One region of the Streptococcus sp. 20925_1_22 genome, then DNA from elsewhere that is predicted to be linked to it. Evidence: riboswitches for the same ligand, from Rfam matches in the RefSeq annotation. Region 1 holds a riboswitch; the other holds the start of a gene.
The links. A riboswitch is a leader RNA that binds a small molecule or an ion and turns the genes downstream of it on or off. The one in region 1 is predicted to bind preQ1.

Region 1 (5,626 bases):
CCGTGGTCGTGCTTAATACGAACCTTGCGGAACTTAGAGCGAGGGAGCTTTTTTGCTCCTTCTGCGACATAGGCAAAGTAGCCTAGGCGGGATTTGACCTCGCTAGGTACGCTGTAAGTTAGCTCTGTCAAGGTTCCAGCTGCCGCAATATTTATAAAATACTTGTTACCATAGGCCCGGCCAATATCCATTTTAATGGTCTGGTTCTTTTCAATAATGCGGGCTGCCGCTACTGGGTCTCCCATGGGAATCTTCAGAGCACGCGCATAATCGTTGGTTGTGCCAGTTGGGATAAAGGCCAATTTAGGCCGTTCATCCAGATTCGCCACGCCATTAACTACCTCATTGATGGTACCGTCGCCGCCTGCCGCAATAATCAAATCAAATCCTGCTTTTGCTGCTCTTTCAGCTTCTTTTTGAGCAGAAAGAGGCGCTGGAGTAGTTTGGTAGGCGCTGGTTTCATAGCCCACATCCTCCAAGACATCCAAAACTTCCGCAATATTTTTCTTAATAATTTCCTGTCCCGAAGTCGGGTTATAAATCAATCGTGCTCGTTTAATCTTATCCTTCATACTTCAGCCTCATAAGCTATCAAGCCAATCTTCATCCCGAATTTCAATTCCTAACTCCTGAGCCTTGTCCAGCTTGCTGCCGGCATCTTGGCCAGCCACTACCAAATCCGTTTTTTTAGAAACAGATCCAGAAACATTAGCACCCAGACTCTGCAATTTTTCTTTAGCTTGATTGCGTGTCAATTTTTGTAATTTACCAGTCAAAACAACCGTCATACCTGATAGGGCTGCATCAGCCGCTGCCTTTTGCCCCAGATAGTCTAGATTCACACCTGCTTCCTGCAGCTCCGCCAAAAGAATCTGAGAGCCTTCCTGCTCAAAATAGGTATGCAGGCTTTGGGCAATCACAGTTCCAAGACTGTCAATAGCCGCAATCTCTTCTTGGCTGGCCTGAGACAGCTTAGGAATATCATGGAATTTCTCCAGCAAAATCCGACTGGCCTTACTTCCCACATGGCGAATCCCCAAGCCGAACAAGAGACGTTCAGCCGAGTTTTCCTTGGAAGCTTGAATAGCAGTATACAATTTATTTGCTGATTTTTCCTTAAAGTTTTCTAGTTCTAGTAAATTTTCTACCGTCAGCCGATAGATTCCAGCCACATCCTTGACTAGATTTTGAGCAAAGAGCTTCTCTACCACTGCTGGACCAAGGCCAGTAATGTTCATGGCATCCCGGCTGGCAAAGTGAATCAAGCCCTCCTTGATCTGGGCCGGACAGAGAGGGTTGATGCAGCGCAGAGCGACTTCATCTTCAAAGTGCACTAGCTCACTCTCACAGCTCGGACAGTGACTTGGTATTTCCAGAGTCTCCTCTGAGACACGCTTGGACTCAACCACTCGCAAGACAGCAGGAATAATATCTCCCGCCTTATAGACTATAACTGTGTCTTTCTGACGAATATCCTTCTCCGCAATATAGTCCACATTGTGCAAAGTTGCTCGGCTGACAGTCGTTCCCGCTAGCTGCACTGGCGTCAGATTAGCTGTCGGAGTCACAACTCCCGTCCGCCCCACTGTCCAGTCCACAGACAGAAGCTGAGCTTCCTTTTCCTCAGCCGGAAATTTATAGGCGATGGCCCACTTAGGTGCCTTGACAGTAAAGCCAAGCTCCTCTTGCACCGCCAAGTCATTAACCTTGATGACAATACCGTCAATTTCATAAGGCAGGCTATCCCGCTCCTCAGCGATCTTTTCGATAAACTCCCAAACTGATTCAATAGAGTCCGCCAGAATATGAGTAGGATTGACTGAGAAGTCCAAATCTGCCAGCTTGTTTAAGACTTCTTCTTGGCTGCCAACCTGAGTCGGACTAGCTTCTTGGTAGAGGAAGGTTGCTAGATTGCGCTTGGCCACAACTGCTGTGTCCAGCTGGCGCAAGGTTCCCGCTGCCGCATTGCGGGGATTGGCAAACTCAGGCTCACCGTTCTCCTGCCGCAGCTGATTGACCGCATCAAAGGAAGCCTTAGGCATGTAGCACTCTCCTCGAACGGTAATGTCCAGCGGCTCTTTCAAGGTCAGAGGAATATCCTTGACCCGCTTGAGATTTTCAGTGATGTTTTCACCAACAGAGCCGTCCCCCCGAGTCGCTCCTGCTACCAAAATTCCCTTTTCATAGGTCAGGGAAATAGAGAGCCCGTCAATCTTGAGCTCACAAAGATAAGAGACCTGAGGAAACTCCTTACGAACTCGCTGGTCAAAGGCTAGTAATTCTTCACGTGAAAAAGCATCCTGCAAACTAAAGAGAGGATACTGATGTGGATATTTTTCAAATCCTTCTAAAATCTTCCCACCCACCCGATGCGTTGGGCTATCAGGTAGGATATCGGTTGGGTACTTTTCTTCTAACTCCGCTAACTCACGATAGAGTCTGTCATACTCGCTGTCCGATACACTTGGCCTGTCTGCCGTATAATATTCATGGGCATATCGGTTGAGCAATTCTACTAATTCTGACATTCTTTCTTTCATACTTCTATTTTATCACAAATACACAAAATCTTCCTCTATTTGTTCCGAATTCTTCCTAAAAAACAAGAGGATATGAAAAGAGCGGAAATTCCGCTCTCTGCTGTCTTATTTTGTCAAATCAATCCTTTTCGCAATCTGATTAATAATGATAGCTCCAGCAGTCAAGGAAGCAAACTCTCCAATGGCTGTTGTAAACCAAGTCAGGAAGAATGGCAGACCTTGCAAGAAGTGTAACTCTGCAGCAATGGTCACCATCGAAATAGAGAATAAAACTGCAAAATAGAAATGATCCAAACGAATCAAGCCTTTAATCAGATATTGATTCTTATAGCGACTGAAAAGGTAGACACCCAGTGACAGGAAGACTAAGGTGGATCCGCCGCCAACAAAGACATCGACGATTCCAAAACTATAGAGATTGGCAATCATACAGCCAATAGTCACTCCCATGATATATTTCCGATTATAAAAAGCCATAAAGTTCATCATTTCAGAAATTCTGAACTGGTAAGCACCATAGCTAATGGCATTTAAAGGCGGAGTAATCGTAAGAGCTACATAAATGGCAGCGACAATGGCAATCTGAGCCAAATCACGAACTGTCAGTTTTTCTTGTTTCATGTTTTCTCCTTTAGCGGCTTTACCGCGTGTAATATGCTTGGCGAAAGAAGCTAAGCGCCAAGGGTTGCGTCACATGAGAGGAGCATCATTAGTTGATTCCCCCACAGATTTGGCAACCCAACTAGTATAGCATAAATCCTAGAAATATGATAGACTATCTTTATGAAAACTTTAATCAAAAAATTCTTTGACAATGAGGTTCTGTCCTATCTCTTCTTTGGTGTGGCAGCTACCCTTGTTTATATGACCACTCGTCTTCTTATCTTCGCTCTTGCGGGACAGACATTATTTGCCACTATTACTGCTAATGTCACAGCAGTTCTTTTTGCCTTTATCACAAATGATACCATTGTCTTTAAACAGCAGCGCAAAGGTTGGCAAAAGCGACTTTTTAAATTTGCTCTGGCGCGTTCTGGCACTCTTTTGCTAGACATCGTTCTTGCAAAATTATTAGTGGATACTTATCCTAATATTATCGGGCAATTTGTCAACAATAACCGCAATCTTATCAACTCTATCGAGTCACTTTTTTCTCAAGTACTTATTATTGTTCTCAACTATGTTTTCAGTAAACTCTTCATCTTTGAAAACAAGAAAAACTAATTGACTATGACACTTCAACCTTAAAAATATCAAATCTGGACCAGAATTATCTGATCCAGATTTTTTTAGTCTCAGATTTCCAAGCTTGGATTGTCAAGCGTCAGATGAGTGATTTCACCTTTGACACCAAAATACTCCTCAATCAGAGTATGGAGTTCTGTCATAGCTGCTTGGGCACGCGCTGCTTGCTCTTCATTGATGGCCTCAATGACCAAGATGGCATCCTTGGTCTCCTCTGTTAACATAGTCCGCTGGGCTTCTCGCCAGTTAAGGCAACGGCAGACAGCCCCCTCTTCATCATAGTAGATGATTTCTTCTGGCAGAGCCGGCGCGTCACTCTCAGCTCCCAGCGGGAAAAAGGCTTCGCCACCCTTGGCTTTTCCTAGATGAAGACCTCCGACAATTTTATCCAAATCCTCACCGCCACATGGAACCGCATAAGACAGCGAGACACTGTTGTAGATATCGACCAAAGGATTGATTGGATGAAATTCCCGCCCCTGACTAACCCGCTTGAGCAGGGCTTCGATAGAGGATCGTGCTCCTTTCTTGGTCTTGAATTTGCTGAAAGCCTGCCGCCACTCCTGAATGACTTCATTTTGAGTGAAGTTCTCGTCTGGGATAAAGTCCCCAGCTTGCTTTGATCCCTTATCCAGCAGGGATTTGAAATATGGGTCCTTACTTTCATCCACACTATTATCCAGCCCTTTGACCACTAAAATACTAATCTGAGCTTCCGGAAATACTTGCCAAAACTCATGTTCAACTGTAACTTTCATATTCTACCTCTTCAATCTTAATAGTTTCTTTTTTGTCCTTTTTTGACGGCTTCCCAGTTACCTGTGATGTTTTCACGCACTCGGACCAGCATTTCCTCCAAGGCTTGAACTTCCGCCTGAGAAAAGCCCTGCAAGGACGTCTCTTCAGAATAGTCATTTTCAGCTAGGATAAAAGGATAAAGTTTTTCTCCTTTTTCCGTCACAAACCATTCCTTGTTCTTCTTGTTGTCCTTGGCTGCCTTCTGCTGCACCAAGCCCTTGGCCTCTAGCTTCTTAACAGAACGGGCAACCGTTGAGCGATCCACCTTGAGAAGCTCCGACAGCACCTCTTGAATGATCCCTGGATTCTCCGCGATTCGAACCAGATAAAGATATTGCCCCCGTGCCAGCTCTATGTCACGGAACTCAATATTAGCAATGGAATCCAAAGCTCGGGCGATAATCCCAATTTCCCGCAATACTGACATATCCCCTCCTTTAAAATTTTATTTAAACATATTATATCACATTTTATTGCAAATGCAATAAAATTAAATAAAAAGAAAAAAGAGGAAAATCCTCTTTAAAATTGGCAAAAATATCTTTTTCTAGTTTTCTCATTCCTTATAGTATTTTTGTAATTCTTCCGCTGAATTAATGACATGTTCCTGCCCATCTACTGAATATTTAGCTGGGATAGTCACGTTCTCAAATACATTAGTCCCTGGCGGAAAGAAGAGTTCAGTTACGTTTTTTACTAATTCAACATCGGTTTCTTTATTTAAGAAAGTAATACGAGCATCCTCACCTTGCATAATTTTGTATATTTTGGGATATTTACTTGATAGAAGTGAATTCTCAAATTGTTTTTCTGAATAAGAACTTTCCATAGACATCCATGTTAAATGAAGCGCGACACCTCTTTTTTCCATACGTTCAGCAAAATTAGTGGAGGTCGTAAAATTATTAGGAAGATCTCTATATGGATTAATTCCCTTATCTGAAACAATTCTCCCTTCATCTAGATCAATACAATATGCCTTTTCTTTAGCAGTTGACTTCTTTCTTAAATAGATTACTGCATAATACTTTTGAGCGTTTGAG
Region 2 (5,626 bases), on a different contig from region 1:
TTTACAAATACCTATAGAGGTAATGATCCAGGCAAGGCAGTTCAGCCACCTAACCCTGGAAATAACAACAATCCAAATAACAACCCTAACAATAACCCAAATAATAATCCAAACAACAACCCAAATAATAATCCAAACAACAACCCAAATAATACCCCAGGCAATGGTAACAATACCCCTAGTAACAGTTCCGACAATCCAAAGGGAGGAACAGACAATCCAGGGAATGGAAATAACAATTCAAACAATGGTACCAATGATCCGGGTGCTGCAGGAGGCAACAAAAAGGTTCTGCCTAAGACTGGTCAAGAAACGACACTTTGGCTGTCACTTGCAGGTTTGGCAATCTTAGTTAGCTTTGGAAGCTATGTCTTTCTTCAAAAGAAGACTAGATAATATTCAAAGGTTTTAAGAGTTTTCTCTTAAAGCCTTTTTGCATACTTTTCCATTTGAAAAAACGGAGCAATCATGTTAGAATAGACCTAGTAATTTTTAAAGGATAGAGGTGTTATCGTGGCTTTTGGAGATAACGGACAACGCAAAAAAACAGGATTTGAAAAATTGACGATGCTGGTCGTGATTATCATGCTCATCGTGACAGTTGGAGCTATCTTTGCTTCCGCTCTCAGTGCAATCTTTTAATCCAAACGCTTCAGGGCGTTTTTTTAGACTAGAAAAAGAGAATAGAAAAAATGAGTATGTTTTTAGATATAGCCAAGATTCAAGTTAAGGCTGGCAATGGTGGCGATGGCATGGTGGCCTTTCGCCGTGAAAAATATGTTCCTAACGGCGGTCCTTGGGGCGGTGATGGCGGTCGTGGCGGCAATGTTGTTTTTGTCGTAGACGAGGGTCTTCGTACCCTGATGGATTTTCGCTACAATCGCCATTTCAAGGCTCAGTCTGGTGAAAAGGGCATGACTAAGGGCATGCATGGCCGTGGTGCTGAGGACTTGATTGTTCGAGTGCCGCAGGGGACGACAGTTCGTGATGCAGAGACTGGCAAGGTGCTGACGGACCTGATAGAAAATGGTCAAGAATTTATCGTAGCGCGTGGTGGCCGAGGCGGTCGTGGAAATATCCGCTTTGCGACGCCTAAAAATCCTGCTCCGGAGATTTCTGAGAACGGAGAACCAGGTCAAGAGCGAGAGCTTCTGCTGGAGCTCAAAGTCTTAGCGGACGTTGGTCTGGTCGGATTCCCATCTGTCGGGAAATCCACTTTGCTCAGTGTTATCACAGCAGCTAAGCCTAAGATTGGTGCCTATCATTTTACGACCATCGTGCCTAATCTAGGCATGGTTCGCACTCACTCTGGAGAGTCCTTTGCAGTAGCAGATCTGCCAGGTTTGATCGAAGGGGCCAGCCAAGGTGTAGGACTGGGAACCCAGTTTCTCCGTCATATTGAGCGGACACGGGTTATCCTGCATGTTATCGATATGTCAGCTAGTGAGGGGCGTGACCCTTATGAGGACTATCTAGCGATCAATAAAGAGTTGGAATCCTACAATCTTCGTCTCATGGAGCGCCCGCAGATTATTGTCGCTAACAAGATGGATATGCCAGATAGTGCTGAAAATCTCAAGGTATTCAAAGAGAAATTAGCGGCTAATTATGACGAATTTGCGGAACTACCGCAAATCTTCCCGATTTCTAGCTTGACCAAGCAGGGACTTGCGATCCTCTTGGATGCGACCGCAGAATTACTGGATAAGACGCCAGAGTTCTTGCTTTACGATGAGTCTGAAATGGAAGAAGAAGCTTACTATGGCTTTGACGAAGAAGCACCAGCCTTTGAAATCTCTCGTGATGATGATGCGACTTGGGTGCTGTCGGGTGACAAGCTTGAGAAACTCTTTAATATGACCAACTTTGACCGTGATGAGGCAGTTATGAAATTTGCCCGTCAGCTACGTGGTATGGGCGTTGATGAAGCACTTCGTGCTCGCGGAGCCAAGGATGGCGATCTGGTTCGCATCGGCAAGTTTGAGTTTGAATTCGTTGACTAAGGAGGCTTGCAATGGGTGATAAACCAATATCCTTCCGAGATGAAAATGGAAATTTTGTCTCTGCAGCCGACGTTTGGAATGCAGAAAAGCTAGAAGAGCTCTTTAACAAACTGAATCCCAAGCGTAAGCTGCGTCTGGAAAGAGAAGCATTAGCGAAAGAGGAAGAGGAATAAGATAAAAAGCAGCTGAGTAGGAAATAATTCTACTCAGCTGCTTTTTTTGCGCCAAAGATGTATTCGTTAAGGTAATTAACCTTTGTTTTAAGCAAAGATTTTAGGACTGACTGCTTTTATTCGAGGGAGAGCAGCTAGGCAGACACATAGAACGATAAGCTTGTCTGCATAATCAGTCAGTATTTGGACGAGGACGATACTAAGGACGGGGTTGACTCCCATTCCCCGCAGGGCTTGGACGATGAGACTGGATCCGCTGGATGTTATGCCTCCGAAAAGCATGACAGTGATTGCAGAGGCTACTAGGGTACCCGGAAGGGCTACCAAAAGGGTTTTCCAGAGAAGACTGAACTTTAAGCTTCCTTTTTCTTTAAAAAACCAAGCTGCTGAAAGAGCAATGATGATAGCGACTGGCGAGTAGTAGAGAGAAAAGATATCGGTTGTCATCCAGCCGATGAGGGCGCTGAGAAAGGCAACGCCAGCTCCAGCTAGAGGCCCTAAAGTCAAGCTAGCCAGAATCGTTCCAAAGGTATCTAGATAGATAGGCAATTTCAGAAATAGTGCAATATTAGCTCCCACGTAGTTAAGAGTGATACAGATAGACAAGAAGCTTAGGATAAGGGGTGTTGATTTTTTCATGATAAAATTTTCCTCATAAAAGTGATGATAGGTCTCGAGCAATCGTTTCCTTAGGCTGATTCAGGAGGATAGCTAAGAATTCTTGGAAGAAGAGTGAGGGACTGACTTGAGTTGCAATATAGGCATTGGCTGGTTGATGATAGAAGTCATAAGCATCAACCACGGTCTGTCCAAGAGCAATGCCTTCGGTCACGACTTCGACATAGGAGACAAAGCCCGTACAAAGGTCTTCATGCAGAAAATGAGCAATAGCCAGCGGATCATTGATAACACAGCCGATGATATGCTCGTATTCCCAGTGGAAGTCCCAGTAGAAACGTGTGATACGGCCGACAAATTCAGCTACTTCTGGCTGCAGGAAACGCATGTACTCTAATAGATTGGGAGTCAAGACAATGGAGCGTGTGACATCCAGTCCCACCATCTCAATTTTTCGGCCTAACTTTTGATAGACAAATTGAGCGGCGTGTGGGTCACACCAGTAGTTATACTCGGCTACAGGTGAGCAGTTGCCATGAGATTTGTAGCTGCCGCCCATGCTGACAAAGCGTTTGATATGTTTTCCAATTTGGGGATGTTGCTTTATTGCCATTGCTAGATTAGTCAATGGTCCCAAGGCTATTAGGGAAGTGTCCTGAGTCTTCTGGAAATAGGTAGCCAAAAATTCAGAGGCTTTCTGAGGCTGGGGCTGACAATTGCTTGTTCGATTGATTCTGCTCTCGCCTAAACCATCCATACCGTGGGTATCTTGAGCTGAAACGAAATCGCGGACTAGGGGCTTGTCTGCCCCTGCATAGACTGGGATATCTAACCGATTCAGTCTTTCTAATATTTTAAAGGCATTTTCAACACCAAGGTCTACTGGGACATTTCCAGCGACGATGGTCAGTGCTACTACTTCTAGATTGGGATGTTGAATGGCATAGATTAGGGCTAGACTATCATCTATACCAGGGTCGCAGTCGATAATGACTTTTCTTTTCATGAGTTCTCCTTTGCCTATATAAAAATGAGGTTGAGACAATCGGTCCCAACCTCTTAACTGTCTGATTAATCGAGGAGACAGCAAAAAAACTATGCGCAAGACATTTTATATACAATATAAAGGCACTTAGTTTTTTATTCTGGGAAGTTTTCGAACCAGTCCAAAACCGAGGTTTTGATTTCTCTGTTTTTTCTATCATAAATAAAAATAAGGAAAAAGTCAATGGGAGTAAGCCTAACATGGCCACCCCCATCTTTTTATGGTATAATGAAAAAAATAAGTAGGAGAAGTGATAATTATGGCAAAAACGATTCATACAGATAAAGCACCAGCAGCGATTGGACCTTATGTTCAAGGAAAAATTGTAGGCAATCTTTTGTTTGCGAGTGGGCAGATTCCTCTGTCTCCTGAAACTGGAGAAATCATTGGGACAACTATTGAAGAGCAGACTCAGCAGGTGCTGAAAAATGTTTCAGCCATTTTGGAAGCCGCTGGAACAGACTTTGACCATGTGGTCAAGGCTACTTGCTTCTTGAGTGATATCAATGATTTTGTGGCCTTTAATGAAGTTTACAAAACAGCCTTTACAGAAGCATTTCCAGCTCGCTCGGCAGTAGAAGTGGCTCGCCTACCTAAGGATGTGAAGATTGAGATTGAGGTTATTGCCGAGATTCTCTAAAAAAGAGCAGGGAAAAGAGCTTTTTGACGAATTCTATCTGATGAAAGGATTATTATGTCTGAGAAGAAAATTCAGCTTGTCATTGTGACTGGAATGAGCGGGGCGGGGAAAACCGTAGCCATCCAGTCCTTTGAAGACTTAGGTTATTTTACCATTGACAATATGCCGCCAACTCTGGTGCCAAAGTTCTTGCAGTTGGTCGAAGGGACCACGGACAATGATAAATTGGCTCTGGTTGTCGATATGCGGAGCCGTTCCTTCTTTTTGCAAATCCAGAACGTTTTGGATGATTTAGAGCAAAACGAGAACATTGATTTTAAGATTCTTTTCCTAGATGCGGCGGATAAGGAGTTAGTGGCTCGTTACAAGGAAACGCGTCGTAGCCATCCGCTGGCAGCTGATGGCCGGATTTTAGATGGGATTAAGCTGGAGCGTGAGCTCTTGGCCCCTCTGAAAAATCTCAGTCAAAATGTTGTGGACACAACTGATTTGACACCACGGGAGCTCAGAAAGACCATCTCTGAGCAATTTTCAAATCAGGACGAGATGCACAGTTTCCGCATTGAGGTCATGAGTTTTGGTTTCAAATATGGTCTGCCTTTGGATGCAGACTTGGTCTTTGATGTGCGCTTTCTGCCTAATCCCTACTATAAACCTGAGCTGCGTAATCAGACAGGCTTGGACAAGGATGTCTTTGACTATGTCATGAACCATGCAGAGTCAGAAGAATTTTACCAGCATCTGCTGGGCTTGATTGAGCCAATCTTGCCGGGCTATCAAAAGGAAGGCAAGTCTATCCTGACTATTGCTGTGGGCTGTACGGGCGGTCAGCACCGCAGTGTAGCCTTTGCTCAGCGCTTAGCGGATGATTTGGCTAAAAATTGGCCGGTCAATGCTAGTCACCGCGACAAAAACCGTCGGAAAGAAACGGTGAATCGCTCATGAGAAAGCCACGAATTACAGTCATCGGCGGTGGAACAGGAATTTCAGTTATTTTAGACAGCCTGCGTAAAAAGGACGTAGAGATTACAGCCATTGTCACAGTAGCAGATGATGGAGGCAGTTCTGGTGAGCTGAGGAAAAACATCCAGCAGCTGACACCGCCGGGTGATTTGCGAAATGTCTTAGTAGCCATGTCCGACATGCC

Region 2: another riboswitch for preQ1. It lies ahead of O3621_RS07810 (nucleoside hydrolase); the one in region 1 lies ahead of O3621_RS01380 (QueT transporter family protein).

What each region holds. Positions count from the first base shown of each region.
Region 1 covers NZ_JAPVYE010000001.1:263,847-269,472, reverse strand. The annotation lists gene O3621_RS01390 (diacylglycerol kinase family lipid kinase) at 1-572, opposite strand, end outside; gene ligA (NAD-dependent DNA ligase LigA) at 582-2,540, opposite strand; gene O3621_RS01380 (QueT transporter family protein) at 2,646-3,161, opposite strand; PreQ1 riboswitch class II at 3,159-3,295, opposite strand; gene O3621_RS01375 (GtrA family protein) at 3,324-3,764, shown strand; gene O3621_RS01370 (B3/4 domain-containing protein) at 3,836-4,543, opposite strand; gene O3621_RS01365 (MarR family winged helix-turn-helix transcriptional regulator) at 4,561-5,010, opposite strand; partial or broken gene O3621_RS01360 (hypothetical protein) at 5,140-5,626, opposite strand, start outside.
Region 2 covers NZ_JAPVYE010000005.1:17,340-22,965, reverse strand. The annotation lists gene O3621_RS07835 (Ig-like domain-containing protein) at 1-396, shown strand, start outside; gene O3621_RS07830 (DUF4044 domain-containing protein) at 514-642, shown strand; gene obgE (GTPase ObgE) at 693-2,003, shown strand; gene O3621_RS07820 (hypothetical protein) at 2,015-2,176, shown strand; gene O3621_RS07815 (ECF transporter S component) at 2,264-2,815, opposite strand; gene O3621_RS07810 (nucleoside hydrolase) at 2,829-3,800, opposite strand; PreQ1 riboswitch class I at 3,921-3,965, opposite strand; gene O3621_RS07805 (RidA family protein) at 4,099-4,479, shown strand; gene rapZ (RNase adapter RapZ) at 4,534-5,424, shown strand; gene O3621_RS07795 (YvcK family protein) at 5,421-5,626, shown strand, end outside.